2 regions of the Psychrobacillus sp. FSL W7-1493 genome follow, and region 2 is predicted to be linked to the other one. Evidence: a T-box and tRNA genes for the amino acid it is inferred to sense, from the RefSeq annotation. Region 2 holds a T-box; the other holds one or more tRNA genes.
What was found. A T-box is a leader RNA that pairs with one kind of tRNA and senses whether it is charged. The one in region 2 lies ahead of tyrS (tyrosine--tRNA ligase), so its partner is inferred to be a tRNA-Tyr.
Positions count from the first base shown of each region.

Region 1 (15,417 bases), 1.1 Mb from region 2:
GAGCTAAAGAATGTCTCTAAGTCTTTCAGATACTCTGGATCCTTCATCATGCTTTTCATTAAGTCTTCTTGTTGCTTCTTCATGCTCTTAGCCATGGTCTCAGAGAATTTAGGATCCTGGTAAATTTCTTTCCAGAACTCCTCTGCTTCCTTCGAAAGCATTGTCTGTTCTACTGACTTTTTTACTTGCTCACTGTCTATTACAAGCATTTCTTGAAACTTAGGATCCTCTAAAAGAGTTCGAATAGCTTTTTTACCATCCTCTGTCTGTAAAGCATCGATTAACATCTTTTTGTTTTCTTCATATGAAGGAGTACTAGAAGAGTCACTACAACCAGCTAGTAACCCAATACTTAATAAAATCAGGGCGAAATACTTCATTGATTCCTCACCATCCTTTTCAATTATTGTTCACAATTAGTACGGAAATATGTATTGATATTATGAAGAAATAGATTTTTTGACAAATCGTTGTTACAATTGAAGGATGAAATAGAGTAGATGGAGGCAACCTAGCTGTGACAATACGAAATTGGTTTAAATTTTTTATCAATTCCATGCTCATCGGTGGTTTAATAACAGGAGTTTTAGGTCTATTTATCCGTTGGGATGATGCCTTTGCTAAATACTTTGAAGCAGGCCAATGGAGTGAGTTTCTTGCTGCCTTTGCTTTTATGGTAGTAATGGGCTTTACCGTAAGTGTTATTACTCAAATGGGATTTTTCGCATATTTAACGATTCACCAAATGGGTGTAAATATATTTAGAACCCTAACTTTATGGAATTGGGTACAGTTATTAATCATTGCATTTGTCATATTTGATTTAATAATGTTCCGTTTCCGTCCAAACGCGGATACTACTTCGCAAGTATGGCTATATGCTTTCTTGTTAGTCGTTCTAATCGGAACAGGAGTAGTGGTGGCGCTTATTAAAGCAAATAAAACAAAAAAACACGTGTTAATCTCTGCATTGTTCTTTATGATTGTAATTTCAACATTAGAGTGGCTTCCTGTCTTAATGGTAAATGCGGATAACGTCGATAGCTGGGTTACTTTATTGTTGTTCCCAATTTTAGCGGTTAATGCATATCAGTTATTAGCTTTGCCAAAATATAACGCTAAATCTGATGAAGACCGATTAAAACTAGAAGCGCGTAGAAAAGCGAGAAGAGAAGCTACGGCAAAGGTTAAATAAGAAAACTGCTCTGACTATTAGTCGGAGCAGTTTTTATTATAGAAGAATAGTTGAATTCTACGCTATTCCGGATAACTTTTGGTTTTCATTTTCATATTAAATATATTTTGTTCAATACTAACAAAAGGTTGTGATCTTAAATATTTTGCAAGCTGGATTGTATCGATTCTTTCTTCTTGGTGGAGCGGAACTGTAAGTATATCTCCCTTCGTAAGCTTAGGCACAGAATTTCCTAAAACTAAAGTAGAGCCTAAAAGATTTACTTCCTCCTTCCAGGCATCCTTTTGAAGTTCAACAGGGAACTCGTAATCAGAAGTCCGAAACCAATCTGGCTTCACACCAATAGCCGCTTCAAATCTAGCTATTTCTTTTTTAAATAGACTCCGGTCCTCTACATACAGCAAGCCTTCTTTACCCAGCAGACTAATAGGAATTTTTTTATCCTGCATAATTTTAATAATGGGCTCAGATCGCTCAATCCATTCAATGCTAATGAAAAAATGAGGATAAGGAGCTTTCAAACCTTCTACTAGGGTTTCTACATCCTCTCTACCAAATGATAGGTCGATAGTTACCGTATTCCCATAGGTTCCCTTCGATATAACACTTGGTTTTTCGGTTACTTGGAACACGGGAAGAAGTGTAGAATAAGTATTGGGCGCGAAGAGTAACAGCAAGAATAACAGTATAGAAGTGATGGTTATTAAGAGCTTTGTTTTCAAGGAAACACACACCTTTTCAATTTGTTTTAATAAATTTTATGATTAAGTGTTGACATTCATGTTAAAACGATGTTAAGATACAAAGGTCGCTAAAACAAAACGACAAAATACATTATATGAACATTGAAAACTGAACATGCAAAACGTTAAGACAAACAGCATCAACAAGCTTCGGCTTGATTGACGCAAAACAATTTTTGACATCATTTAATGATGATGCCAGCAAAACAAAATGAGCTTTTTAAGTTCTCTATTATGGAGAGTTTGATCCTGGCTCAGGACGAACGCTGGCGGCGTGCCTAATACATGCAAGTCGAGCGGATGATGAAGAAGCTTGCTTCTTCTGATTTAGCGGCGGACGGGTGAGTAACACGTGGGCAACCTGCCCTGTAGATTGGGATAACTCCGGGAAACCGGGGCTAATACCGAATAATCCATTCCCTCACATGAGGAAATGTTAAAAGACGGTTTCGGCTGTCACTACAGGATGGGCCCGCGGCGCATTAGCTAGTTGGTGAGGTAACGGCTCACCAAGGCGACGATGCGTAGCCGACCTGAGAGGGTGATCGGCCACACTGGGACTGAGACACGGCCCAGACTCCTACGGGAGGCAGCAGTAGGGAATCTTCCACAATGGACGAAAGTCTGATGGAGCAACGCCGCGTGAGTGAAGAAGGTTTTCGGATCGTAAAACTCTGTTGTGAGGGAAGAACAAGTACGAGAGTAACTGCTCGTACCTTGACGGTACCTCATTAGAAAGCCACGGCTAACTACGTGCCAGCAGCCGCGGTAATACGTAGGTGGCAAGCGTTGTCCGGAATTATTGGGCGTAAAGCGCGCGCAGGCGGTCCTTTAAGTCTGATGTGAAAGCCCACGGCTCAACCGTGGAGGGTCATTGGAAACTGGGGGACTTGAGTACAGAAGAGGAAAGCGGAATTCCAAGTGTAGCGGTGAAATGCGTAGAGATTTGGAGGAACACCAGTGGCGAAGGCGGCTTTCTGGTCTGTAACTGACGCTGAGGCGCGAAAGCGTGGGGAGCAAACAGGATTAGATACCCTGGTAGTCCACGCCGTAAACGATGAGTGCTAAGTGTTAGGGGGTTTCCGCCCCTTAGTGCTGCAGCTAACGCATTAAGCACTCCGCCTGGGGAGTACGGTCGCAAGACTGAAACTCAAAGGAATTGACGGGGGCCCGCACAAGCGGTGGAGCATGTGGTTTAATTCGAAGCAACGCGAAGAACCTTACCAGGTCTTGACATCCCGCTGACCGGCCTAGAGATAGGCTTTTCCCTTCGGGGACAGCGGTGACAGGTGGTGCATGGTTGTCGTCAGCTCGTGTCGTGAGATGTTGGGTTAAGTCCCGCAACGAGCGCAACCCTTGATCTTAGTTGCCAGCATTCAGTTGGGCACTCTAAGGTGACTGCCGGTGATAAACCGGAGGAAGGTGGGGATGACGTCAAATCATCATGCCCCTTATGACCTGGGCTACACACGTGCTACAATGGACGGTACAGAGGGTCGCAACCCCGCGAGGGTGAGCAAATCCCATAAAACCGTTCTCAGTTCGGATTGTAGGCTGCAACTCGCCTACATGAAGCCGGAATCGCTAGTAATCGTGGATCAGCATGCCACGGTGAATACGTTCCCGGGCCTTGTACACACCGCCCGTCACACCACGAGAGTTTGTAACACCCGAAGTCGGTGGGGTAACCCTTTTGGGAGCCAGCCGCCGAAGGTGGGACAGATGATTGGGGTGAAGTCGTAACAAGGTAGCCGTATCGGAAGGTGCGGCTGGATCACCTCCTTTCTAAGGATATATTCGGAATACAGATTTTTATCTGTATCTTAACGTTTTGCAGTTCAGTTTTGAATGTTCATTCTATATGAGCATTTAAAGCTTTTTAACTTGTTCTTTGAAAACTGGATAAAACGACATCAAAAAAAGAAACAAACGCAAGATATTCAAATTGTGATCACTTACGTGATTGCAAGTGTAGTACTTTTAACTTTTAGGTTAAGTTAATAAGGGCGCACGGTGGATGCCTTGGCACTAGGAGTCGATGAAGGACGGCACTAACACCGATATGCTTCGGGGAGCTGTAAGTGAGCTTCGATCCGAAGATTTCCGAATGGGGAAACCCACTGCCCGTAATGGGGCAGTACATTTGCGTGAATACATAGCGCATCTGAGACACACCCAGGGAACTGAAACATCTAAGTACCTGGAGGAAGAGAAAGAAAATTCGATTCCCTGAGTAGCGGCGAGCGAAACGGGAAGAGCCCAAACCAAGAGGCTTGCCTCTTGGGGTTGTAGGACACTCTATACGGAGTTACAAAAGAATGAGCTAGACGAAGCGACCTGGAAAGGTCCGCAGGATAGGGTAAAAGCCCCGTAGTCAAAAGTTCATTCCCTCCAGAGTGTATCCTGAGTACGGCGGAACACGTGAAATTCCGTCGGAATCCGGGAGGACCATCTCCCAAGGCTAAATACTACCTAGTGACCGATAGTGAACCAGTACCGTGAGGGAAAGGTGAAAAGCACCCCGGAAGGGGAGTGAAATAGACCCTGAAACCGTGTGCCTACAAATAGTCAAAGCCCGTTAACGGGTGATGGCGTGCCTTTTGTAGAATGAACCGGCGAGTTACGATTACATGCGAGGTTAAGTTGAGAAGACGGAGCCGCAGCGAAAGCGAGTCTGAATAGGGCGAATGAGTATGTGGTCGTAGACCCGAAACCAGGTGATCTACCCATGTCCAGGATGAAGGTGAGGTAACACTTACTGGAGGTCCGAACCCACGCACGTTGAAAAGTGCGGGGATGAGGTGTGGGTAGCGGAGAAATTCCAATCGAACCTGGAGATAGCTGGTTCTCTCCGAAATAGCTTTAGGGCTAGCCTCAAACGTTAGAATCTTGGAGGTAGAGCACTGTTTGGACTAGGGGCCCATCCCGGGTTACCGAATTCAGACAAACTCCGAATGCCAATGATTTATGTTTGGGAGTCAGACTGCGAGTGATAAGATCCGTAGTCAAGAGGGAAACAGCCCAGACCACCAGCTAAGGTCCCAAAGTATTTGTTAAGTGGAAAAGGATGTGGCGTTGCTTAGACAACCAGGATGTTGGCTTAGAAGCAGCCATCATTTAAAGAGTGCGTAATAGCTCACTGGTCGAGTGACGCTGCGCCGAAAATGTATCGGGGCTAAACAAATCACCGAAGCTGTGGATTGATACCTTTGGTATCAGTGGTAGGAGAGCGTTCTAAGGGCGTTGAAGTCAGACCGGAAGGACTGGTGGAGCGCTTAGAAGTGAGAATGCCGGTATGAGTAGCGAAAGATGGGTGAGAATCCCATCCACCGTATGACTAAGGTTTCCTGAGGAAGGCTCGTCCGCTCAGGGTTAGTCGGGACCTAAGTCGAGGCCGATAGGCGTAGACGATGGACAACAGGTTGATATTCCTGTACCACCACCCCACCGTTTGAGTGATGGGGGGACGCAGTAGGATAGGGTAAGCGTGCTGTTGGTTATGCACGTCCAAGCAGTGAGGTGTGAGTGTAGGCAAATCCGCACTCTGTAACATTGAGCTGTGATGGCAAGGACGTATGTCCGGAGTTCCTGATTTCACACTGCCAAGAAAAGCCTCTAACGAGGTGGGAGGTGCCCGTACCGCAAACCGACACAGGTAGTCGAGGAGAGAATCCTAAGGTGAGCGAGAGAACTCTCGTTAAGGAACTCGGCAAAATGACCCCGTAACTTCGGGAGAAGGGGTGCTCTTTTGGGTGAATAGCCTAGAAGAGCCGCAGTGAATAGGCCCAGGCGACTGTTTAGCAAAAACACAGGTCTCTGCAAAACCGTAAGGTGAAGTATAGGGGCTGACGCCTGCCCGGTGCTGGAAGGTTAAGAGGAGTGCTTAGCGCAAGCGAAGGTGCGAATTGAAGCCCCAGTAAACGGCGGCCGTAACTATAACGGTCCTAAGGTAGCGAAATTCCTTGTCGGGTAAGTTCCGACCCGCACGAAAGGCGTAACGATCTGGGCACTGTCTCAACGAGAGACTCGGTGAAATTATAGTACCTGTGAAGATGCAGGTTACCCGCGACAGGACGGAAAGACCCCGTGGAGCTTTACTGTAGCTTGATATTGAATTTTGGTGCAACTTGTACAGGATAGGTAGGAGCCTTAGAGCCCGGAGCGCCAGCTTCGGAGGAGGCGTCGGTGGGATACTACCCTGGTTGTATTGAAATTCTAACCCATACCCGTAACCCGGGTAGGAGACAGTGTCAGGCGGGCAGTTTGACTGGGGCGGTCGCCTCCTAAAGTGTAACGGAGGCGCCCAAAGGTTCCCTCAGAATGGTTGGAAATCATTCGAAGAGTGTAAAGGCAGAAGGGAGCTTGACTGCGAGACCTACAAGTCGAGCAGGGTCGAAAGACGGGCTTAGTGATCCGGTGGTTCCGCATGGAAGGGCCATCGCTCAACGGATAAAAGCTACCCCGGGGATAACAGGCTTATCTCCCCCAAGAGTCCACATCGACGGGGAGGTTTGGCACCTCGATGTCGGCTCATCGCATCCTGGGGCTGTAGTCGGTCCCAAGGGTTGGGCTGTTCGCCCATTAAAGCGGTACGCGAGCTGGGTTCAGAACGTCGTGAGACAGTTCGGTCCCTATCCGTCGTGGGCGTAGGAAATTTGAGAGGAGCTGTCCTTAGTACGAGAGGACCGGGATGGACACACCGCTGGTGTACCAGTTGTTCTGCCAAGGGCATCGCTGGGTAGCTATGTGTGGACGGGATAAGTGCTGAAAGCATCTAAGCACGAAGCCCCCCTCAAGATGAGATTTCCCATTACGCAAGTAAGTAAGATCCCTCAAAGACGATGAGGTAGATAGGTTCGGGGTGGAAGCGTGGCGACACGTGCAGCTGACGAATACTAATCGATCGAGGACTTAACCAAATGGTTTGTTTCGATTAATGATGTCTTTTATCCAGTTTTGAGTGAACAACTCAAAAGTCTAGTGATGATGGCGAAGAGGTCACACCCGTTCCCATACCGAACACGGAAGTTAAGCTCTTCAGCGCCGATGGTAGTTGGGGGTCTCCCCCTGCAAGAGTAGGACGTCGCTGGGCACCAAAGAAAGTCGTTACCGAGTAATCGGTGGCGGCTTTTTTGTTTCAAAAAAAAAGCCGAAGGCACTCTCTCCCTAAGGAAGTGAGCGAGAAGCCGGAGGGGCAAAGAGTTCGAGGAAGCAAAGAAGAGAGGCTCGGAGCGTATGGCATACGCGAGAACCGAACGACTGCGGCTGACGAAGAAATCTGCCGCCCATCTGGTTTCGCAGCCGCGGATGGTAGTTGGAGGGTCGCCCCTGCAAGAGTAGGACGTCGCTGGGCAACTAAAGGAAGTCGTCACCGAGTAATCGGTGGCGGCTTTTTTGTTTTGTCCTGTATCAAAAAAAAGCCGAAGGCATTCTCTCCCTAAGGAAGTGAGCGAGAAGCCGGAGGGGCAAAGAGTTCGAGGAACTGAACGACTGTGGCTGGTGTTTTTTTGTTTAGAAGGCAATCTCTCCCCAGAAATTACAAAAATACTTAAGCATGTTATGAATAGGGCAAGGAAAGAGTTACGAGTAATAATTACGTGAGCCTGATCAAAAAGGCGTTTAAACTCTGTGACAGCTGTGATTCCTGCTCGTACCATTCGTCTACTTTAAAAGCACTCTCCTAGCAATAATTAAATCTTTTAATGAGCGTTGAATTTTATATAGAATGCACTACCTATAAAATACTAACATTAATTACTCTATTGATTGGAGAGGCAGACGGCGACTCCCCGCGGAAAGCTTACGTCTAGAGCGAAAACCAACTCTACTTTAAACATAAAAAAGCAATATTAAATTTCACTGTTCTATTAATAGCTTAAATTTTTGGCTATAAATAAGAATTAAAAAATAGATTAAAAAAACTCTAAATAAAAAATTCTTCTACGCATATTTCTAAATAAAAATGGACAATATAATATGGTGAAGCATCTTCTATGAAATAAAATATAGAGAATATCATTCAAAAAGATGGTAACTTCTATATGTTGGAACCTTGAATATTTCATTGGAAAAATACCTAAATTAAGCTTGAAATTTAAAGTATACTTGTTATAATTATATTTGTACTTTAAATAATAAGAACGTTCCGAAGTAGCTCAGTGGTAGAGCAATCGGCTGTTAACCGATTGGTCGTAGGTTCGAGTCCTACCTTCGGAGCCATTTTTATGCTTCCATAGCTCAGTAGGTAGAGTGCTTCCATGGTAAGGAAGAGGTCACCGGTTCAAATCCGGTTGGAAGCTTTTCTATTTTACATAAAAGTAGAGAATGTACATAAAAAAATGCTTGTTTTGAAGTAATACTTATGCTAAACTATTAATTGTCCGGTTTTTAAAGAGGATTACTGTTTTGGAGGATTAGCTCAGCTGGGAGAGCATCTGCCTTACAAGCAGAGGGTCGGCGGTTCGAGCCCGTCATCCTCCACCATAAAGTTTAAAGTTTTTATAATAGCCTGGAGGGGTAGCGAAGTGGCTAAACGCGGCGGACTGTAAATCCGCTCCTTAGGGTTCGGCGGTTCGAATCCGTCCCCCTCCACCAGTTTTTGGGGTATAGCCAAGCGGTAAGGCAACGGATTTTGATTCCGTCATGCCCTGGTTCGAATCCAGGTACCCCAGCCATTTTCTATTATCTATTATGGGGCCTTAGCTCAGCTGGGAGAGCGCCTGCCTTGCACGCAGGAGGTCAGCGGTTCGATCCCGCTAGGCTCCATTTTAATTCTAATGTGTGTATACTGTACTCTTTTCATTCAATTGAAAAGAGTTTTTTTGTATTTAGATATATAACAAAATAACTTCTACATTCCGATATAAATAGAAAAAGAGAAGAGGTTGTGAGAGAAATGGAAAGCTTAATCCTAGGGGATGTTACGTTAAGATTGTTAACGAAAAGCGATATACCGTTACTGTGGGAGCTGTATGAGCCTAGCGTATTTGAATATATGTTACATAGGGTAGAAAGTGAAGAACAGCTAGGAGATTGGCTGCAGGCAGGAATTGATCAAATGCAAGGTCAACAAACCGCAATTGTTTATGTAGTGGAACATACAGATACCAAGAAAATAATGGGTACGACTAGGATTTACGGGATAGATCAAGTTAACCGTGCTTGTGAAATTGGTTCTACTTTTTACGGGAAAGCTTTTCAGAGAACTCATGTAAATACGACCTGTAAGTTCTTGATGCTCCAGCATTGCTTTGAGGCGTTGGGGATGATTCGTGTGCAGTTTAAAACCGACGAGTTAAACTTACCGTCACAGCGAGCTATTGAAAGAATTGGGGGCATCAAGGAAGGTGTGTTAAGGAACGAACGTGTGAGATCCAACGGGACCGTCAGAAACGCGGTTTTATATTCGATTGTAAATGAAGAATGGGCAGAAGCAAAAAAATATCTTCAATTATTAATGAATAAATATACATGAAAATGCTGAGTTGAGCCAACTGCCTTTAAGGAATTACAATAAGTGTATGAACTAAAGGGGGTATAAAATAATGAATAAATTAAATCTAACAATTATAGGCGTTCCCATGGATCTTGGCCAAAATAGACGCGGGGTAGATATGGGACCAAGTGCAATTCGTTATGCTGGAGTAGTGGAACGCTTAACTGACCTTGGTCATACGGTGAAGGATGAAGGGGATATTTTAATCAGTCAGACTAGAAAAAAAGAATCATCTACTACCTTAAGAAATTTAGAGCAGGTGATTGAAGCTAATACAGCTCTTGCCAATAAAGTGCATGCGGTTGTAGAGGCAGGGGATTTCCCACTTGTCCTAGGTGGAGATCATAGTATAGCTATCGGTACATTAGCAGGTCTTTCTGATCATTATGAAAATCTAGGGGTTATCTGGTACGATGCTCATGCGGACTTAAACACTGCTGAAACTTCTCCATCGGGAAATATTCATGGTATGCCATTAGCCGTAAGCATAGGCTTAGGTCACAAGGATTTAGTGAACATACGTGAATTTGCACCGAAGATTAAACCCGAGAATATAGTTATAATTGGCGCCCGCTCTGTAGACCCGGGAGAGAGAGAACTGATTAGAGAAAAAGGTATTAAAGTTTTCTCCATGCATGAAATAGATAAGCTAGGAATGACCGAGGTTATGAATCAAACGATAACTTACTTCCTGGAACGTAAAGTGGACGGTGTGCATTTGTCTCTTGACTTAGATGGATTAGATCCGCTATATACACCTGGAGTGGGAACGCCGGTACCAGGAGGTATAAGCTATCGTGAAAGTCATTTAGCTATGGAAATGCTTTATTCCTCTCATTTAATTTCATCTGCTGAATTTGTAGAAGTAAATCCTATTCTCGATGAGAAAAATAAAACAGCTGATACTGCAGTAGCACTTATGGGCTCATTATTTGGAGAAAGCTTAATATAATAGTTTTATTAGTATTTTAGGAAAAGCAGGCTAATTGTCAGCTTTTTCTTTTTTTTAACAACACAACACAGGAAATATTTGATAAAATTAAAATAATATAAAAAAATGAAACCTGTTGAATCCTTCTTACGTATAGGTAGAGACAGCCGCATAGAGCGGAGGGGAAATCACACGATGGATGCGATAGTTAACAAAAGAATAAAACAAGTACTTAAAGGAGATAAAGACGCATTCGCGGAGATTGTCGACCTTTACCAAAATAGGCTTTTCCAAGTTTGTTATAGAATGCTTGGCAATCGTCACGAAGCTGAAGATATAGCACAAGAGGCATTTGTCCGGGCCTATATAAATATTCATACATTCGATCAAAAGAGAAAATTTTCTACGTGGCTGTATCGTATTGCTACCAATTTATGTATTGATCGTATACGTAAAAAAAAGCCTGATTATTATTTAGATGCAGAAGTAAAAGGTACGGAAGGTCTCGACATGTATTCTCAAATAGCTGCCTCTGACGAACTTCCTGAGGAAGAGTTGATGAAACTTGAGCTACAAGATAGAATTCAATATGAGATCAGCCGTCTTCCAGATAAGTATCGATCTGCTATAGTGCTTAAATACATGGAGGAACTATCATTACAGGAAATAAGTGAAATTTTAGATCTCCCATTAGGCACAGTAAAAACAAGAATACATCGAGGTCGGGAAGCACTTAGAAAACAATTAAGTAAACAACCGAATCTTTAATAGGAGGAATCATGATGAGTGCGTGTCCAGAACGAATTGTTCACTATATGCATGAATATCTAGATGGTGAAATTAGTCGTGAACACGAGCTGGAGCTCAAGTCACACTTGCAGTCGTGCCAAGAGTGTCGCAATCATATGCATGAGTTAAGCGATGTAGTAGCCTTTGTAAAAGGAGCAGCTCATGTAGAGGCACCAAATGATTTTACTCTATCAGTTATGTCTAGACTTCCAAAAGAAAAATCACATACAGGTGTAAGCAGATGGTTTAGACAGCATCCTGTTCTTACGGCAGCAGCTATGTTTATGCTTTTAATGAGTAGTGCCCTTTTCTCCAATTATAATAACGACCAACAGTTTTCATTCACAAAGCAAGAGAATGTTATTGTCGAGGGAGAAACAGTTATAATCCCTGAGGGACAAGTCGTTAAAGGAGATTTGATAGTTAAGAATGGTGATGTGCGCGTTGATGGAGAATTGGACGGCAATTTAACAGTGATTAATGGGTCCATTATCGACGGTTCTAAATATATGGCTTCCACAGCCAATGTTACAGGTAAAAGTGAGGAAATTAACAAAGCATTTGACTGGTTATGGTATACCATAAAAGATACTGCTAATGAAATTACCTCTTTCTTTAAAAGCGATAAGACTGAAGAATAAAAATAGAAATAAATACCCCGAGAAACACATATATTATCCTATCTTTTTAAAAAAGGAGTCTATCCAGGAACCTGGATAGACTTTTTGCGTTAGTATTAGAACGAGAAATCTATACTTCAAATATGTTATACTTACTTTATATGGATTTGCGAGAAAAAGTGGGGGATGCCCAATGTCGTTTATGGAACAATTTACAGACTTGATGCCAGTGAACGTAATCGTCAATATATTAGACGTTTTGTTCGTATGGTTCGTTATATATAAATTAATTACTCTTATTAAAGGTACAAAAGCAGTTCAATTATTAAAAGGTATCTTTGTCATCGTTATTGCAAAAGTAGTAACTGATTTTCTAGGTTTAGATACACTTGGCTGGATGTTAAATCAAGTTATCACATATGGTTTCTTAGCAATTATTATCATTTTCCAACCTGAGATCAGAAGAGCACTTGAACAAATAGGTAGGGGGAAATTGTTTTCTAGAAGCTCTCTACAAGAGGAAGAAGAGCAGACTCGTCTAATAGAAGCAATGACCAAGTCTGTTAGCTATATGGCAAAGCGTCGAATTGGTGCTTTAATTTCCATCGAACGAGAGACTGGATTGACAGAATATATTGAGACGGGAATACCTTTAAATGCCCACTTAACTTCTGAGTTAATGATTAATATTTTTATTCCAAATACGCCACTACATGATGGGGCGGTTATTGTTCAAAAAAATAAGATTGTTTCTGCTGGCTGTTACTTACCACTTTCTGAAAGTCCTTTTATCTCGAAGGAGCTTGGAACAAGGCATAGAGCTGCAATAGGGCTTAGTGAGGTCACAGATGCTATTACAATTGTAGTTTCAGAGGAAACAGGAGCAGTAAGCCTTACTTCTAACGGAGACCTACATCGAAATCTTTCAATGGATGAATTTAAAAATCATTTAACAAGACTTTGGTTTGGTCCAACTGAGGAGCAAGTGACACCTTCTAAGTGGCGATGGAGGGGGAAACAAAATGGATAAAATGATGAATAATCCGTGGCTTTTGCGAATTATTACACTTACCTTTGCCATATTGCTGTTTGTTTCCGTGAAATCGGATTTGGAATCTGATCATCAGAACTCTAGCAACAATGCAATTGACGTATTAAGGGATGTTCCAGTAGAAGTCTATTATGATGATGAAAATTTAGTCGTCACTGGAGTTCCAGATACGGTAGATGTAAATATACAAGGCCCTGCAAACTTTGTGACTTCGGCAAAGATTATGAAGGACTACAAGCTGTTTGTAGACTTAAGAGAACTTCCAATGGGCGAACATAGAGTTGCTATATCACAGGAAAATTTCTCAGAAAAATTAAAGGTCCGAACAGACCCCGTATATGTGAATGTAGTAATTGAAGAAAAAATCACCCAGGAATTCCGGGTAGATCTTGACATGAATGAAAGCCTGTTAGCAGAGAACTATGTCATGACTTCTTCTGTAGAACCTCGAACAGTAAACGTAACAGGAGCAAAAAGTGTTATACAATCTATAGGCTATGTAAAAGCAACCATTTCGAGCGAAAAAGGCATAGATAAGTCCTTTGAGCAAGAAGCTAGCGTTAGAGTGCTTGATTTGGATCTTAATAAGCTTGATGTCTCTGTTGAGCCGAGAACTGTAAATGTTAAAGTGACAGTTGAAGAATACAGTAAAGAAGTACCTATCTCGCTTTCGAAAAAAGGAACTCCAAAGGAAGGTTTAACTATTAATGCACTATCAACAGCGACTCAGAAGGTGCGGGTATATGGTCCTAGGTCAGTTGTTGATAAAATTGATAGGTTGAATGTCGATGTAGATGTGAGTAAAATTGAAGACACTGGGTCAATCAGTGTTAAAATGGTTGTGCCTGAGGGAGTGACCAAATTATCTCAAGAAAAAATTGATATAAAAGCAGATGTTACAAGCGCAACACCCCCTTCCAACGGTACGGATGAAGCCGAGAAGGAAGATGAGGACACAGCTGTAGCTGATGAGATAACAGAGAAGTCCTTTACAGAAATGAGGATAGCTGTAAAAGGATTACCAGAGCAGCTAGCGAGTAGCTTCGAAACACCTACTGATGGAATAATTTCTGTTGTGGCCAAGGGAACACCGGATGCCTTGAAAGATATTCAGTCAGGGGACATTTCTATCTACGTAGATGCCCAAAACATAGAAGTTGGTGAAAGAATTCTTCCTATTCAAATTGATGGTCCTTCTAATGTAGAATGGCAAACATCTGAATCCGAAGCAAAATTAATGATAAAAGACGCATAAAAGCAGGATAACAGGTAATTAAGGAGAGAAGATTAATGGGAAAATATTTTGGTACAGACGGAGTAAGAGGTGTAGCAAACGAGGAATTAACACCGGAATTAGCATTTAAATTAGGTCGCTTTGGTGGATATATTTTAACAAAAGATACTAAAGAGCGAGCAAAGGTACTCATTGGACGGGATACACGTATTTCTGGACATATGCTAGAGGGCGCGCTTGTTGCTGGTCTTTTATCTGTCGGAGTGGAAGTAATGCGATTAGGTGTTATTAGTACACCGGGAGTAGCTTATCTTACACGTGTAATGAGCGCAGATGCTGGTGTAATGATTTCTGCTTCCCATAACCCCGTGGAAGATAACGGTATCAAATTCTTTGGTTCAGATGGGTTTAAGCTTACGGATGAGCAAGAAGAACAAATTGAGCAGTTGCTTGATGCAGAGAAGGATGAATTGCCAAGACCCACAGGTGGTGGTGTCGGATCCGTATCCGATTACTTCGAAGGCGGTCAAAAATACATTCAATATCTTAAGCAATCAATTGATGAAGACTTCGTAGGCATTCATGTAGCCTTAGACTGTGCGAATGGTGCAACATCTTCCTTAGGTACTCATGTATTTGCTGACTTAGATGCCGACCTTTCGACAATGGGAGTTTCGCCTAACGGCTTGAATATAAACGATGGTGTAGGGTCTACACATCCAGAAGGCTTAGCTAAGTTTGTTCTTGAAAAGGGAGCAAATGTTGGATTAGCATTTGATGGTGATGGAGATAGAATTATCGCAGTAGATGAAAAAGGGAACATCGTTGATGGCGACCAAATCATGTATATCTGTGCAAAATATCTTAATTCCCTAGGACGATTAAACAACAAGACAGTTGTTTCTACTGTTATGAGTAACATGGGCTTCTATAAAGCACTTGAGGCGAATGATATGACAAGTGTAAAAACTTCTGTTGGAGATCGTTATGTTGTAGAAGAGATGAAGAAGAATGGTTACAACCTGGGTGGAGAACAATCTGGTCATATTATCTTCCTAGATTACAATACTACAGGTGATGGTTTGTTAACCGGCTTACAGCTTGTAAACATTATGAAGGTAACAGGGAAGAAACTTTCTGAGCTAGCAGCTGAAATGAAAGTCTTTCCTCAAAAGCTAGTAAATGTACGCGTTACTGATAAGCATGCTGTTACTGAGAATGATAAAGTAGCTGCAATCATTAGTGAAGTGGAGACAGAAATGGCTGGTAACGGACGCGTGTTAGTTCGTCCTTCAGGAACAGAACCATTAGTTCGCGTAATGGTAGAGGCTTCTACCGTAGAAGACTGTGAGAAATATG
Region 1 covers NZ_JBBOSB010000001.1:229,879-245,295, forward strand. Annotated here, with positions in the region: gene gerD (spore germination lipoprotein GerD) at 1-380, opposite strand, end outside; gene MKX96_RS01200 (KinB-signaling pathway activation protein) at 518-1,195, shown strand; gene MKX96_RS01205 (hypothetical protein) at 1,258-1,917, opposite strand; rRNA gene MKX96_RS01210 (16S ribosomal RNA) at 2,170-3,723, shown strand; rRNA gene MKX96_RS01215 (23S ribosomal RNA) at 3,929-6,857, shown strand; rRNA gene rrf (5S ribosomal RNA) at 6,915-7,030, shown strand; tRNA gene MKX96_RS01225 (tRNA-Asn) at 8,083-8,157, shown strand; tRNA gene MKX96_RS01230 (tRNA-Thr) at 8,165-8,237, shown strand; tRNA gene MKX96_RS01235 (tRNA-Val) at 8,346-8,421, shown strand; tRNA gene MKX96_RS01240 (tRNA-Tyr) at 8,449-8,532, shown strand; tRNA gene MKX96_RS01245 (tRNA-Gln) at 8,538-8,612, shown strand; tRNA gene MKX96_RS01250 (tRNA-Ala) at 8,631-8,703, shown strand; gene MKX96_RS01255 (GNAT family N-acetyltransferase) at 8,834-9,412, shown strand; gene rocF (arginase) at 9,483-10,385, shown strand; gene sigW (RNA polymerase sigma factor SigW) at 10,560-11,132, shown strand; gene MKX96_RS01270 (zf-HC2 domain-containing protein) at 11,147-11,794, shown strand; gene cdaA (diadenylate cyclase CdaA) at 11,967-12,803, shown strand; gene MKX96_RS01280 (CdaR family protein) at 12,796-14,079, shown strand; gene glmM (phosphoglucosamine mutase) at 14,115-15,417, shown strand, end outside.
Region 1: it has a tRNA-Tyr gene. The T-box ahead of tyrS (tyrosine--tRNA ligase) is inferred to sense a tRNA for this amino acid. The anticodon was not compared.

Region 2 (15,417 bases):
CTCTTTCTCTATCGAATAAAATACTTTTTTATGTTCCACATATTCACCACCTATAATTTAGTTACAGTTGCCACTATTATACATGATTTTTTAGAAAGAAAGCGATTACTTCAGTTATGTAACAAAACATTCAAAAAAGTTAAAACATTAGCATTACTTTATGAGAGTATTGTAGAATATAAGAGAGTATATTTAGAAAGGGTGAATTGGGATGAAAATCGAAGCGTTACCAGTAGTACAAGAGGAGTATCAATTAAAGGACTATGAGAAAACTGCTCAGGATTTTCAATGGGAGGAAGCTGAAAAGTCTTTTTCCTGGTATGAGACAGGCAAGGTGAATATGGCATACGAAGCGATTGACCGTCATGCAGCATCAGATATTAAGGACAAGGTAGCCTTATATTATCAAGATGTTGATCGCAAGGAGTCATATACATTTGCTAACATGAAAACCTGGACAGACAAAGCTGCAAACGTTTACAAAGAGCACTCTAATTTAGCAAAAGGGGACCGCCTATTTATTTTTATGCCAAGATCTCCGGAATTATATTTTGCTTTGCTAGGGGCAGTAAAAATGGGCGCAATTGTTGGTCCATTGTTTGAAGCCTTTATGGAAGGGGCAGTGTATGATCGTTTGCTCGACAGCGAAGCGAAGGCAATTGTGACTACACCTGAATTGCTAGGAAGAATACCTTTAGACCGTCTACCAGATTTGGAAACTGTTTTTTTAGTGGGAGACAATATTCAAGAGGATGATAAATTTGTAGACTTTAATAAGGCGTTAAACAATGCCTCTGATGAGTTTGAAATAGAATGGGTAGATAAAGAAGATGGACTTATACTACATTATACTTCTGGCTCTACTGGTAAGCCTAAAGGAATATTACATGTTCATTACGCGATGGTACAACACTATCAGTCCATGAAATGGGTTATGGATATAAGAGAAGATGATATATATTGGTGTACGGCAGACCCAGGATGGGTTACTGGAACTTCCTATGGAATATTTGGACCTTGGCTGGCTGGAACAACTTCTCTGATCTTAGGTGGGCGTTTCTCGCCTGATGCTTGGTATAAAGCAATAGAAGAATACAAGGTTACTGTCTGGTACAGTGCTCCAACTGCTTTTCGTATGCTAATGGGTGCTGGGGATGGCATCGTGAAGAAATATGATCTAACCTCCCTGCGTCATGTATTATCAGTTGGTGAGCCACTTAACCCTGAGGTTATTAAGTGGGGGATGCAGGTATTCAATAAACGAATTCATGATACTTGGTGGATGACTGAAACAGGCGCTCAAATGATTTGTAACTATGGCTGCCTTCCGATTAAGCCCGGTTCCATGGGAAAACCATTGCCAGGCATTAAGGCTGCAATTATTGATAACAATGGAGTAGAGGTCCCGCCATTCACAATGGGTAACCTTGCCATCAAAAAAGGATGGCCATCTATGATGCGTCAGGTTTGGAAAAATCAAGAAAAGTTTGAATCCTATTTTATCAATGATGAATGGTACTTCTCGGGAGACTCTGCCTATATGGATGATGATGGTTATTTCTGGTTTCAAGGAAGAGTAGACGACGTAATTATGACCTCAGGTGAGCGTGTAGGTCCATTTGAAGTAGAAAGTAAATTGTTAGAGCATCCTGCAATTCTTGAGGCAGGAGTAATAGGAAAGCCAGATCCAGTCCGTGGAGAGATTATTAAAGCATTTGTTGCTTTAAATGAAGGGTATGAGCCTTCTGATGAGCTCATTGCAGACATTCAGCAATTTGTGAAGAAGGGTCTTGCCGCTCATGCTGCTCCTAGAGAAATTGAGTTTAAGGATAAGCTACCTAAAACTAGAAGCGGTAAAATTATGCGCCGAGTATTAAAGGCATGGGAATTACAGCTTCCAACTGGTGATTTATCTACGATGGAAGATTAGTAAAGAAATTTGGACATAACTATTCTAACATTTAAGGAAACGTGAAATCGGGAAAAACGATTTCACGTTTTTTTACTTAAATTATAAAGTCAGTCTGTTTTCTTACATCACTACTACGCAAGTAGGGAAGGGGAATGGGTTATAGCTCAACCAGTATTAATTTTTATCAATAACCTTGCTAAAGAGGTTAAAAATAGATATTTTGTCAAACAAAGTAATATAAATGGTATAATAAACCAATAAATTAAAATATTATGGCTCAATTTTTATAAACTACAAAAGAAACTCAGAAATATCTTTTTAAGTTATTGAAGTTAATCCCTTATATAGGTGGTTTGGTTTGTATTGTTACTAGGGTCTTAAAAATTAGCCTAGGAATATCGTAATAAAAACTGGAATAATGCTTGTTTCCTCAGAAATTCTAAATAAGAGAATTATTATATAAAGAAGGTGCTCCCATGCGAAAGACCTCCAACAAACATGCAAAAAGCACGAAATCTAAACAACGAAAAACTATTACTTTTCGTATGAATGTATTGTTTTTCTCGATATTTTTACTTTTTACAATGCTAATACTAAGACTAGGATACATACAAATCGTTAAAGGAGAAGACTATACAAGTGATTTAGAAAAGGCTGAAGAAGTCCGGATAAATACCGGTGTACCCCGTGGCCGAATATTTGATAGAGAAGGAAGAATATTGGTTGATAATCTTCCGCTACGAGCTATAACGTATACAAAAATGCAAACAACGAAGTCGAAAGATATGTATATAATTGCAGAAAAATTAAGTGCATTGATAGAAAAGAAACCAAACAATATTACCAAGAGTGATTTACAAGATTTCTGGCTAAAAAAATATCCAAAAGAAGCACAAGAATTGGTATCAGAAGAAGAACGAAAAGAAATAGAAACAGATAAAGAAATAGAAAAAAAAGAACAAAATAGAGCGATCGACCGTTTGGTTAGAAGTAGAATTATGGATGAACAGTTAAATTCTTTTACTCCAGAAGAATTAGAAATAATTGCAATTTATCGAGAAATGGCAGCAGGATATGCATTAACTCCTCAGATTATTAAAGGAGATGACATAAAAGAAGAGGTTACTGTTGAAGAATTTGCTCGGGTTTCAGAAAGACTGGGTGAATTAGAGGGGGTTAATACGACAACCGATTGGAGAAGAGTAAAAACTTCTTCACTAGCTATATTAGGTTCAACTACATTGCCAAAAACAGGTATTCCAAAAGAACGATTAGATTATTTCCTATCTAGAGGTTATTCTCGAAATGACCGTGTAGGTACAAGTTATATTGAACAACAATATGAGGAAGTGCTCCAAGGTCAAAAAAGTGTCGTTAAAAATATAACGGATGGGAAAGGAAGAGTTGTCGATACTCAGACAGTTTATGAAGGAAAACCTGGGAGAGACTTAGTATTAACAATGGACAGTGAAGTTCAATTGGCGCATGAGGAAATATTAACTGAAGAACTACTGAAATTTAGTAAAAACAGTGGAAGTCAATATCTGCAAAATATTTATTTTATTATGATAGATCCTTATACCGGTGAAATACTTTCATTAGTAGGTAAGCGGCTTGGGAAAAATGAGAAAACAGGTGCAAAAGAAGTTTATGACTACGCATTCGGCACATTTACTAATGCATACGAAGTTGGATCCACTGTGAAGCCAGGTACTATACTTACAGGTTATCGGGAGGGAGTATATCCAATCGGGGGCTCGTTAGTGGATGAACCTATCCTAATTAAGGGATCTCAACCAAAAAGTTCTGTATTTAACCGCTCCGGAAGTATACGAATCAATGATTTACAAGCTCTAGAGCTCTCTTCTAATGTATATATGTTTAAAACTGCATATGGTATTGCTGGAAGTACTTATAGACCAAACCAACCTATTAATTTTGGGAAAGATGCCTTTCTTAAAATGAGGAGTGGTTATGCTCAACTTGGACTCGGAGCATTAACGGAGATTGATTTGCCAGGAGAAGTGAATAGGGTTCCAGATGGATTTGAAGATGGTAAGCTACTAGATTTAAGTATTGGACAGTATGATACTTACACTACATTGCAATTAGCTCAATTTGTTTCAACGCTTGCTAATGGTGGTAATAGAATTCAACCACATGTTGTGAAAGAAATTAGAGAACCTTCTGAAGATGGCGTCCAACTTGGTAACTTAGTAAAAGAAATTACGCCAACTATATTAAATACAGTAGATAATACACGCGAGGAAATCGAACGTGTTCGTCAGGGGATGAGACTTGTATACTTTAGTAGCAGAGGTACGGCGAATAAAGCCTTTGGGAATGCCTCGTTTACAGGGGGAGGAAAAACAGGTACTGCTCAATCTAGTTACTTTGATACAGAAATGTGGCAAACATTTAATACTGTAAACTTAACACATATCGGTTTTGCACCGTATGAAAATCCTGAAATAGCATACGCCCTCGTTATCCCACACGCTTCGTTGGAATCATCATACAAAACAAATTTTGCTACGCCTATAGCACGAAGACTTGTCGATAAATATTTTGAGATTAAGCAAAAAAATAATGCGACATCCGTAAATGATTTAACTATTTCTCCATTTATAAAACCAGCATTTACAAATACTAAAATAGATGAAGAAGAAACAAAATAATAACTCTCTAAAAATTAAACGGAGTTTTATTTCATTTCGTTCGTTTTTGAATGTAATACTCGATATGGGACTCATTAAAACCACAAGATTCATTAGATACAAGGCTGAAATAATAACTAAAATCATCCTCTATAAATTTAATTAAATTTAATCTTTTCATCGTATTCCTCCTAAGCTTCTTTATTATATAATACCTGATTTTGGAAAGGATATTTTTTGTAGTCTAGGATTTTACACAACCTGTCTTAAGTAAAAGCTTATAGAAAAAACGTGAAATCGATGAGGACCTTTGGCGTCCATACGATTTCACGTTTTTTATTTTATGGTGTAGATTCTTCTTCCGGTGGTGGGGTAGGCTCGACTGGAGGTGTAATGATTACCTCACCGCCACCGCCATTACCATCACCTGGGACAGGCTGTTCAGGCACTTCTTCTACCGGTTCCTCCGGGGGAAGAACTGGTATTACAGGTTCTGGAGCATTAATGGTAGCTATGTTGGAAGCACCAGACTGTAATCCGGTAATATCAACTGTTACTACTACATATTGTCCTGGAGAAGTGATTTGATAGCTATAATTTTCTGCCTCTTTCTTAGTCGCCATTAGCACTCTGTTACCATTAACGACTTGATATACTCGATATCCGACTACATCACTAGAAGCCGATTTCGTCCATGTCATTGTATTACCTGTCAAAGAGGTAGTTACTGGAGCAGGTGGCGTACCGTCTGCCTCAAATACCTTTTCTGATACTACATTGCTAGCAAATGTTGAGTCGTTCGGGAATAGCTTACTCGCATCTCCACCAAATCGACCAAGCATTCGTTTGATGAAGTCCTCACTTACTCCGTGACCACCCGCTGTAACAAATTCGCTTGGAGTAGAATCCAATGATCGATATTTACTACCGTTGATGACTACATAAGATGAGGATACTAGACTATCATCTGCCTGCGTAGGAAGCATAACCTTCGCATTAAATAAGTCAGATTTTACAAGACCTGCCTGCTCACAAGCAGTAGAAGGTGCTAGACCAGAAATACCACAGAATGATCTTGAAACGACTCCTTCAGGCGCTTGGAAAGCATTTGGTGCATCTATTAGCTCAGGGTTAATGTCATACATTGCATTCATCATGTTCGACCAAAGTGTATTAATACGTACACTTGGGTGCCCATAACGATTGTTCATATGGAATAATGTTAGCTTTTGCTCGTCATAACCAAGCCAAACACCCAATGAAACATTTGGATTGTAGCCTACTAACCATGAATCACTATGTCCTTGTGTTGTACCAGTCTTCGCTCCAAAGTCAGATTGGAATTTTAAACGAGAGCTTGCCAGTTTAGCAGTACCCTGTGTCATAACATCTCTTAAAATATCAGTCATAATATATGCTGTTTGCGGGCTAAATACATCGACAGGCTCTACTTGATGCTGATAAACAACATTGCCTTCCACGTCTACAATTTTCTCAATCATATATGCATCAACAAATTGACCATTATTCGCAAAAGTTCCGTATGCATTTGTATTTTCTTCTAAAGAAGCACCTTTTCTCATGCCTCCAATCGAAAGTGCAAGGTTAGCATATTCATCTTCTTCGATGCTTTCAAAGCCCATTTTCATCATGAAATCAGTTGGCTTTTTGTCTTTTATTTGATCGTAAAGTCTAATGGTCGATAAGTTTTGAGAAGTGGTTACTGCTTGTCGAGCGGAAATAATTCCAAGCTCTTGTTCCGTTGTATAGTTAGAAGGCTCCCATTTGTTTCCATTATCATTTATATTAAATTTAACATCTGCAAGAGGACTTCCTGCTCCAATTACACCATATTCAATAGCTGGAGCATAAACTACCAATGGCTTAATCGTAGAACCCATGGAGCGTACTGCCTGAGTAGCATGATTATATTGCTCTACATTATAATCTCGACCACCTAAGAACGAGAGAATACGGCCAGTTCCATTTTCTATTAGCATACTTCCAACTTGTACAGGGAAATCCTTTGTGATTGTTTCTCCAGTAATAGGATCCTTAACACTAATATTAGTATAAGTATGTCCATAAGATTCAAATGCATCTCTTACCTGAAGCATTTTTTCATACATATCTTTGTTAATAGTAGTATGAATACGATACCCGCCTGTACTAGCAGCACGCTGTGCCATAATATTATACTTTTCAATTAGAGGATCATCGTTAGCCAATGCCTCTAAATCGATTCCATCCTTTTGAGCTAGCTGCACACTTAAAATATCTCTAACTCTCTTTTCAATTTCAAAGGTAAGCCATGGATATTTTTCCTCTGGCAATGTTTCCTTTTGTCTAAAGTCTTTTGTAATATCATAGTTAACGGATGCTTGGTATTCCGCTTCTGTTATATATCCGGTTTCTTTCATCCGATATAATACGACTTTCATGCGATCGATACCATGCTTTAACGAGTCGCCTTCTTTTAATACTCCACCATTACTAAAAGGGGTGTATTTAAAAGGGGCTTGTGGAATACCCGCAATGTAAGCAGCCTGTGGGAGAGTCAGGTCTTTAGCCTTTACATTAAAAATTCCCTGTGCTGCAGTTTCGATTCCAGCGATATTACGACCGTTTGCATTTCTACCATACGGTATAATATTAAGATATGCCTCTAAAATTTCGTCCTTGCTCATAAACTCCTCAAGTCGCATTGCTAAAAGAATTTCCTTAGCTTTTCGTTCATAAGAAACTTCATTAGTAAGGATTTGATTTTTAATTAGCTGTTGGGTTAATGTAGAACCGCCCGTTTGAGTATCTGAGTTCGTCATATCCTGTAATAGACCTCTGAAGATGGCTTTAGGAACAATCCCGTTATGGACTTTAAAGTATTCGTCCTCCGTAGCTAACACTGCATCAATGACATAAGGGGAGACATTCGCAAGATCTGTTTCAGTTCTTTCCAAATCTGTTCTTAGCTTCCCAAGGTAGACATCCCCTGCAAAGTAAATTTCAGAAGTCTCTTCATAATTAAACACGGCTGCTCGCATTTCTTCTTTCTTTCTTAAAGGTTCATCCTTTATTAAAGAAGTGAAATAGCCTGCTCCCACAGCTGTAGCAAATGCTCCAAGTATGAGGCCGACTACTAAAAATATTAAGCATAAATTCCATACGACACTTGAAGATATACGTAACCTTCTTGCCCACTTGGTTGATTGCCAGGCATCTACTTTCTCTTTATATAAGTGGAATTTCTCCATCCATTTATTCATTTATTTCTCGACCTCCAAATCATGAATATTATATCATAGTCCAATATGTTAGACGATACTTATTGACATCCGAAACAAATTAGGTAAAATAGGTATATCATTTAACGAAGAAAAGTCCGAAGTAGTGATTATACATACTGTTTAGAGAGCTAACGGTCGGTGAAAGTTAGTCAGTGTATAAAAGCGAATTACAGGCTTGGAGTTATACGTTTTCACAACGTTACATGTGAAAAAGCGGAAGGATTGATCCTTCAAGCTGGGTGGTACCGCGCTAATGACTAAGCGTCCCTGCATGATTTTTATCATGTAGGGACTTTTTTGTTTATAGGCAATTTGTTTGGTATTGCTCAATCCAATAAAAGGAGGAAACAAAATGACAAACTCATTAATTGAAGACCTACAATGGAGAGGTCTTTTGTATCAACAAACGGATGCAGAAGGAATGGATAAACTACTATCTACTGAAAAAATCTCTCTATATTGTGGAGTTGACCCAACTGCAGACAGTATGCACATTGGACACATCGTTCCACTCCTAACACTTCGTAGATTTCAAATGCACGGACATCGTCCAATTCTTTTAGTAGGAGGAGCTACCGGAATGATTGGAGATCCTTCCGGTCGTTCGGAGGAAAGACAGCTGCAAACTACTGATCAAATTGATTTAAATGTCCAAGGGATTAAAAAGCAGATGGAACGAATCTTTGATTTTCAATCTGAAAATGGAGCACAGATGGTAAACAATCGGGACTGGATTGGACCAATGTCTGTTATTGAATTTTTAAGAGACTACGGAAAACTTATTAATATCAATTACATGCTTGGGAAAGATTCTATTGCTTCACGTTTAGATTCAGGACTTTCATTCACAGAGTTTACCTACACATTAATCCAAGGTATCGACTTCAACCATTTATTCAATCATTATGGCTGCCGTGTTCAAGTAGGTGGATCCGATCAATGGGGGAATATTACGACTGGTTTAGAAATGATTCGTAAAACACATGAAGAAGAAACAAAGGCATTTGGTATTACAATTCCTTTGGTTACGAAAGCGGATGGTACGAAGTTCGGTAAATCTGCCTCTGGCGCTGTGTGGTTAGATGCTCAAAAAACTTCACCGTATGAGTTTTACCAATTCTGGATTAATACAGCCGATGCAGATGTGATTAAATACTTGAAGATTTTCACTTTCCTAGAGAGAGCTGAAATTGAAGCATTAGAAGAAACCGTGCAAAATGAGCCGCACTTACGTAAAGCCCAAATAACACTTGCAGAAGAAATGACTCGCCTAGTACATGGTCAAGAATCATTAGACCAAGCAGTGAGAATTTCTCAGGCGCTATTTAGTGGAAACTTAAAAGCACTTACAGCAAGTGAAATGAAAGATGCTTTTAAGGATGTTCCAACCGTGGAAATGGAAAAAGAGGATAAAAACATAGTTGACTTTATAGTGGAAGCGACAGTGTCTCCATCTAAAAGACAGGCTCGTGAAGATGTAACGAATGGTGCTATCTCGATCAATGGAGAGAGAATTACAGAAATTGGTTATGTTGTAGGGCAAGAGGATAGACTAGAAGATGAATTTATGATTATTAGAAGAGGAAAGAAAAATTATAAAATGATTAAATTCGTATAATTTTTAAGTTACTTCTCATACTATTGAGAAGTAACTTTTTTTGTCAAAAAACGTCTAATTTATAATGTCTTAGTCAACTTTTTATAAAATGTAATAAATATCTAAGTAAAATAGAAAAAATTTCTTCTGTTTCATTAAAAAGGTGGAATTATGAACGTTTTAAAAAGTTTATATAAATAGTAGACAAAATAGGTGAAAATAAGTAAGTATATAGTATAGAATAAGATTTAGGAACTTTACTCTGAAAATAAATAAAATAAATTCTTATTATTTTTAAATACATAAGCTTTTTAAAAAAGGGGGTTAGAATACATGGAAGCGAAAAAATATATACTTGATCATTTCGACGATTTTTTTGTTATTCTTTTTGGTAAGAATGATAAATCGGACAAGCTAGTTATTTTAAAAGAAAAGTTTACAATTGACGCTAAAGAAGGAGATCTTCTAGAGATTTCAATTAATGAAGAAAAGACTGGCTATGAATTTAAAATCATTCATGAAGAAGCCGATGACAAAAGACAAAGATTATTAGACTTAATCGAGAATATGGAAAAGAACTAAAAAACTTGAAGCTGATATTTAACAGCTTCAAGTTTTTTTTCTTTCACGAAAGGTATCAAATAAAGAAGGAAAATCCAGTGAGCCAACGAATAGTTATACAGAAGACGTGAGAGGAGGATACAACTTGAACAAGTCATTACTTAAGGGTGTAGAGGGGATTTTTATCCCTGTGAGGGACTCTAAGGTTTCAGCACGCTGGTACGAGGAGGTACTAGGTTTCCAGCTAAACTATATAGAGGAAGAAGCTGCAGTCATGAAAATATCAAGTGAATCACCGACTGTCGTTTGTTTAGTCAAGGTCGAATATCATACTCCTATGAAATTTCCTTCGAATAATTTTGGCGTAGGGAAATATGTTAACTTTATACCCGAGGATATAGAGAAGCTTTACGATGAGTTAAAGTCTAAAGGAATTGCGGTAAACTCACTAGACGGCGATGGGGATAAGAAGTACTTTACGTTTTTTGATCCGGATGGTAATCCACTTGGCGCTTGTCAGTAATGGAGGAGAACAATAATATGTACACATCAATAAAGGACGTAGAAATCTATTTTGAAATATACGGAGAAGGAACCCCTATTTTAATGCTTCATGGGTTTTCCCCTGATATGGAGTTGATGAAGGGATGTATGGAGCCTTTCTTTCAAAAGTCAGGAGCTGCCTATAAAAGAATATACATAGACTTACCTGGAATGGGTAAATCCAAGCAATTCGCTCATCTAAACAATACCGATGATATGTTAGATATAGTGACTGGTTTTATAGAAAAGGAAATCCAAAATGAGGCATTTTTAATAGCAGGAGAGTCATATGGAGGTTATTTGGCACGTGGAGTAATCGCTAGGGAAAGTTTTTCTGTTCTAGGCGCTTTCTTTATTTGCCCCGTTATTTATGCCGCTCGTGATAAAAGAACACTTCCTGTTAAACAAACAGCAGCAAAGGATGAGCTATTCTTACAAACCTTGGGAAGCGATATAAAAGCGGCATTTGAGGATAACTGTGTCGTATTAAATGAACTGACATACAATCGATGGACGAAAGAAATCGTCAGTGGCATGAATCGAGCAGATCAACCATTTCTAGAAAAAATCTCCGGTAATTATTCGTTTGGTAGCTGGTTTAAAGAACCAAAATTTGATCAACCTTCTGTTTTCTTACTTGGAAGGCAGGACGATGTAGTGGGCTTTGAGGATGCTTTCCATTTAAAAGACAACTTCCATCAGGGATCGTACGCCATTTTAGATGGAGCAGGCCATAATCTACAAATTGAAAGGCCCATACTATTTGATGCCTATTTAGAGGATTGGTTAAAACGCATTCACGATAGAAAACTTAGATGAAAAGGCAAGTAATGAACCATTTCGGAAATTTTCGAGATGGTTCATCGCTTGTCTTTTTTGATTAATTATGACATGTGTCATCTTATACTTCTGACTGCTGTGAATGTTAGCATCATTCAATTCACTTTATTATTTTAGATAAGGGCAGGAGCTCTTACTTCAGACGAAAGAGGGATAATTTGATGACAAATGAAAGATTGCGCTTAATTGATATTCTTCGCGGATTTGCAGTGCTTGGAACACTAGGGACTAATATTTGGATTTTTGCTTATTTGGGAGACCTATCTTATACAACAACTTTTAACTATACCGGGTGGTGGTCATTAGACGATTTTCTGAGGATGCTCGTTCTTTTTTTCGTAAACGGTAAGTTTCTAGGGTTATTAACCATTATGTTTGGAGTAGGTCTAGAGATAAAATACCAGCAGGCGAAACGTAAAGGGAATGCGTGGCCAGGCGTGTATGTATGGACATTATTATTTTTACTTGTCGAGGGATTTATACATTTTGCCCTAGTAATGGAATATGACATCCTGATGAGCTATGCGATCACTGGTTTAATCGTTGCTCTTGTGCTTAAACGAGGAGATGCCTTTATGAAAAAAATAATGATTGGATTAGGTGGCTTTCATGCTGGCATTATTCTATTAGTTTTAGTAGCTTCTCTACTAGGGGGATTAAACATGTCATTGGGGACTTATGAGGGAGCTGCCCTATATGAAAGCGGAACATGGTTAAGTCAGGTGGAAAATCGCTTATTCAATTTTATTTACTTTAGATTAGAAGTTATTTTAATCGTTCCAATGAATATATGCTTGTTTTTATTAGGCGTCTTTCTTATGCGCTCGGGCACATTTTCTAAAACAGAGATTGGTAAACATAAGCGAAAAAAATTGTTTCAATTAGGTTTGTATATAGGAATTCCATTAAATCTCCTTATTTTTATACCTGGTGGGGACTTCGATTTACCAGCTCGTTATTTATTCGCACCAATCATGTCTCTTGGCTATATAGGATTATTTGGTATATTAGTAGAATATAGAAAGGTAGAGTGGCTTTGGTCTCGATTAGAAGAAGTCGGGAAAATGTCACTAAGCTGCTATGTTTCACAGAATCTTTTAGCCTCTATAATTTTTTATGGCTGGGGTCTTGGATTAGGTGGGAAAGTAGGAAGTCTATCTATAATCGGCATTTGGCTCAGTATAACACTTTTTCAATTCCTATTTGCCTATTTTTGTATTAACAAGCTTCGAACTGGACCATTAGAGTGGTTAAGAAGAAAAGCGGTAGCTGTAGTCTCCAAATAATTTTGTAAATAGAGGTGACCATCATAAAATTTTACCCACAAGATCAGGCGACCAAATACTTAATCATTGATGTAGCCTCCATTATCTTTCTTATTACTGTTGTCATGCTATCAGATTCAGTCTTACACAATGGCGTAAAGCTTATATTTCTATTGATGATTGTTAGTTCTTTTTATATTTCATTGTGGCATAAGGACTGGCGACTTCTATGTGCTGTAATGGTAGGTTACTCCTCTCTAATCGTATTAAGCTTTTTCGAGGGCTCTGTAATTATTACTTTTGGTTTTTTGTTTGCGGATTTGTTGGGGAGAGCTAAGTTTAAACTTCACATTGGACTTGGGATAGTAGGAATTGCCTCCTTGTTTTTCCTTTTTCTTTGGAAGGAGCAGCTCGATAACATTGACTTTGCTGTAATAGTAGCGTTAATGATTATTCAGCTTGCTTTGCCCATACTACGGTATTTTCTTTTAAAAACATCGAGTTTACAATCTAAATTATCCGAAGTAAATAAACAGCTTGTTCAGCAAGAAGAAAGACAGAGAATTGCTAGAGATCTACATGATACAATTGGCCATACTTTAACAATTATTAAGCTGAAGACAGAGCTTGCTTCCAAATTAGTAGGCACGGAACAAGCTAAGGTTAAGGGTGAGTTAGACGATATTTTAGCAACTACAAGAACTGCTATGAAGCAGGTAAGTGAACTGGTGACGGATATGAAATTTATATCTCTCGAAAGTGAGCTAGAACGTTCGGAGCAAGTACTAACATCTGCGGGAATTAATGTTCAATCTAATCACGACTTTCGCCAACCATTATCTAATGTAGAGGAAACCATGATATCTCTTTGTGTTAGAGAGGCGACAACAAACATACTTCGACATAGTCAGGCGAAATGTTGTGAAATCTATACAGAGTTTAAAGATAAGGTGTTCTACGTACATATCAAGGATGATGGAATTGGTTTAGAGATGAAGAGATTTGGAAATGGTATAGTCTCGATGAAGGAGCGGATGCATTCTTTACAAGGCGACGTACTTGTAAAAGAGGGTTCCTCTGGAGGCACTATAATAACAATCACATTACCAATTCATTCGTAAGGAGGATACATAGTGATAAGAGTAGTAATTGCTGAGGATCAAAAAATGCTTTTAGGCGCATTTTCTTCTTTACTATCCTTTGAAGCAGATATAGAGGTTGTTGGAGAGGCACAAGATGGTCAGAGAGCCTGGGAGCTAATTGTAAAGGAAACACCGGATGTATGTATTTTAGATATTGAAATGCCACATATGACGGGACTGGAGCTCGCTCGAAAAATACAAGAGGAGCAGATTCCAAGTAAAGTTATGATAGTAACTACTTTTTCACGGGTGGGATATTTACAAAAAGCGATTGACAGTAACGTAACTGGATATTTACTGAAGGACGAGCCAATTGATTTGTTAATAGAGTCTATTCGAAAGGTGGCTGCTGGTGAAAGGGTTGTTAGCAGAGATTTAGCAGCCACTCTTTTCATGAAAGTAGAGAATCCTCTGAATGACCGAGAAAGGGACGTCCTCCGTCTCGTTAAAGAAGGGTTAACTACTTCAGAAATCACAAAACGATTATTCTTAACGAAGGGTACTGTCCGTAATTATTTATCCTCGTCTATCCAAAAGCTTCACGTGGAAAGTAGACAACAAGCAGTAAACAAAGCAAATGAAAATGGTTGGCTTGAATAAAATAGAGTTTATATGAGATAGAAACGTGGTAGAGGAATAATGGTGTGAAATGTCGTTAAGTAAAAACTTATAAGGGGGATGGAATCGTGAATTATGAAGTGCTAGAGGGTGCAGAGGAGTTTTTCTACGAGGGAAATCATGTAGGGGTGTTAGTTATACATGGATTTACAGGCTCCACTCAAAGTATGCATTATTTAGGGGAAAGGTTTGCCGAAGCAGGCTTTACTGTTTTTGGACCGAGACTTACCGGTCATGGTACAGATCCAGAGGATATGGAGCGTGCAAGCTATGAAGACTGGATAAAAGACGTGGAAAAAGGGTTGAATAAGCTTCAGGAAACTTGCTCCGACATCTTTGTTTGTGGATTATCTATGGGTGGTACGCTTACTTTATACTTGGCCGAAAACTACCCTGACATTAAAGGCATTATGCCGATAAACGCTGCCGTCTATATGCCTGACATGATTGAAAATTATGAAACCCTTTCTCAAAGTGAGACTCGATTTGTAGAGGGAATTGGTTCTGACATTAAGCAGGCAGGGATAAAGGAGTTAGCTTACCCAAGAACACCAGTGAAATCTATGTCGGATATCATTCTACTATCAAGGCTAGTACGTGATAATCTATCTAAAATAACTGCACCTGCTCTAATATTTAAATCTACAGAGGATCATGTAGTTCCTCCAGAGAATTCCTTTCAAATATATGAAGCAATTTCCTCTGTTGGAAAGGAAATTGTGGAGCTAGAAAATAGCTACCATGTTGCTACGTTAGACGCCGATAAGGAGCTAATAGCAGATAGAAGTATACAGTTTATAAATGCAAGAATATAACTATCTAGTCTCGGAGCCATTGGTTTCGAGACTTTTTTCATTTAGGCAGATTATAAATGAAGTAGATTAAATGATACTAAATCTCCAGTACAACCATTTAAAGGTATTAATATCCACTTTATGGTCAATAATTTATTGTAATTGGAGGGGACGTATATGCTATTAGATGAAAAAGAAATTTAT
Region 2 covers NZ_JBBOSB010000001.1:1,378,959-1,394,375, forward strand. Annotated here, with positions in the region: gene MKX96_RS07045 (GNAT family N-acetyltransferase) at 1-39, opposite strand, end outside; gene acsA (acetate--CoA ligase) at 212-1,930, shown strand; gene MKX96_RS07055 (peptidoglycan D,D-transpeptidase FtsI family protein) at 2,389-4,590, shown strand; gene MKX96_RS07060 (transglycosylase domain-containing protein) at 4,911-7,832, opposite strand; T-box leader at 7,931-8,125, shown strand; gene tyrS (tyrosine--tRNA ligase) at 8,206-9,471, shown strand; gene MKX96_RS07070 (hypothetical protein) at 9,784-10,032, shown strand; gene MKX96_RS07075 (VOC family protein) at 10,157-10,534, shown strand; gene MKX96_RS07080 (alpha/beta fold hydrolase) at 10,552-11,373, shown strand; gene MKX96_RS07085 (DUF418 domain-containing protein) at 11,556-12,680, shown strand; gene MKX96_RS07090 (sensor histidine kinase) at 12,695-13,780, shown strand; gene MKX96_RS07095 (response regulator transcription factor) at 13,793-14,401, shown strand; gene MKX96_RS07100 (alpha/beta hydrolase) at 14,485-15,234, shown strand; gene MKX96_RS07105 (hypothetical protein) at 15,391-15,417, shown strand, end outside.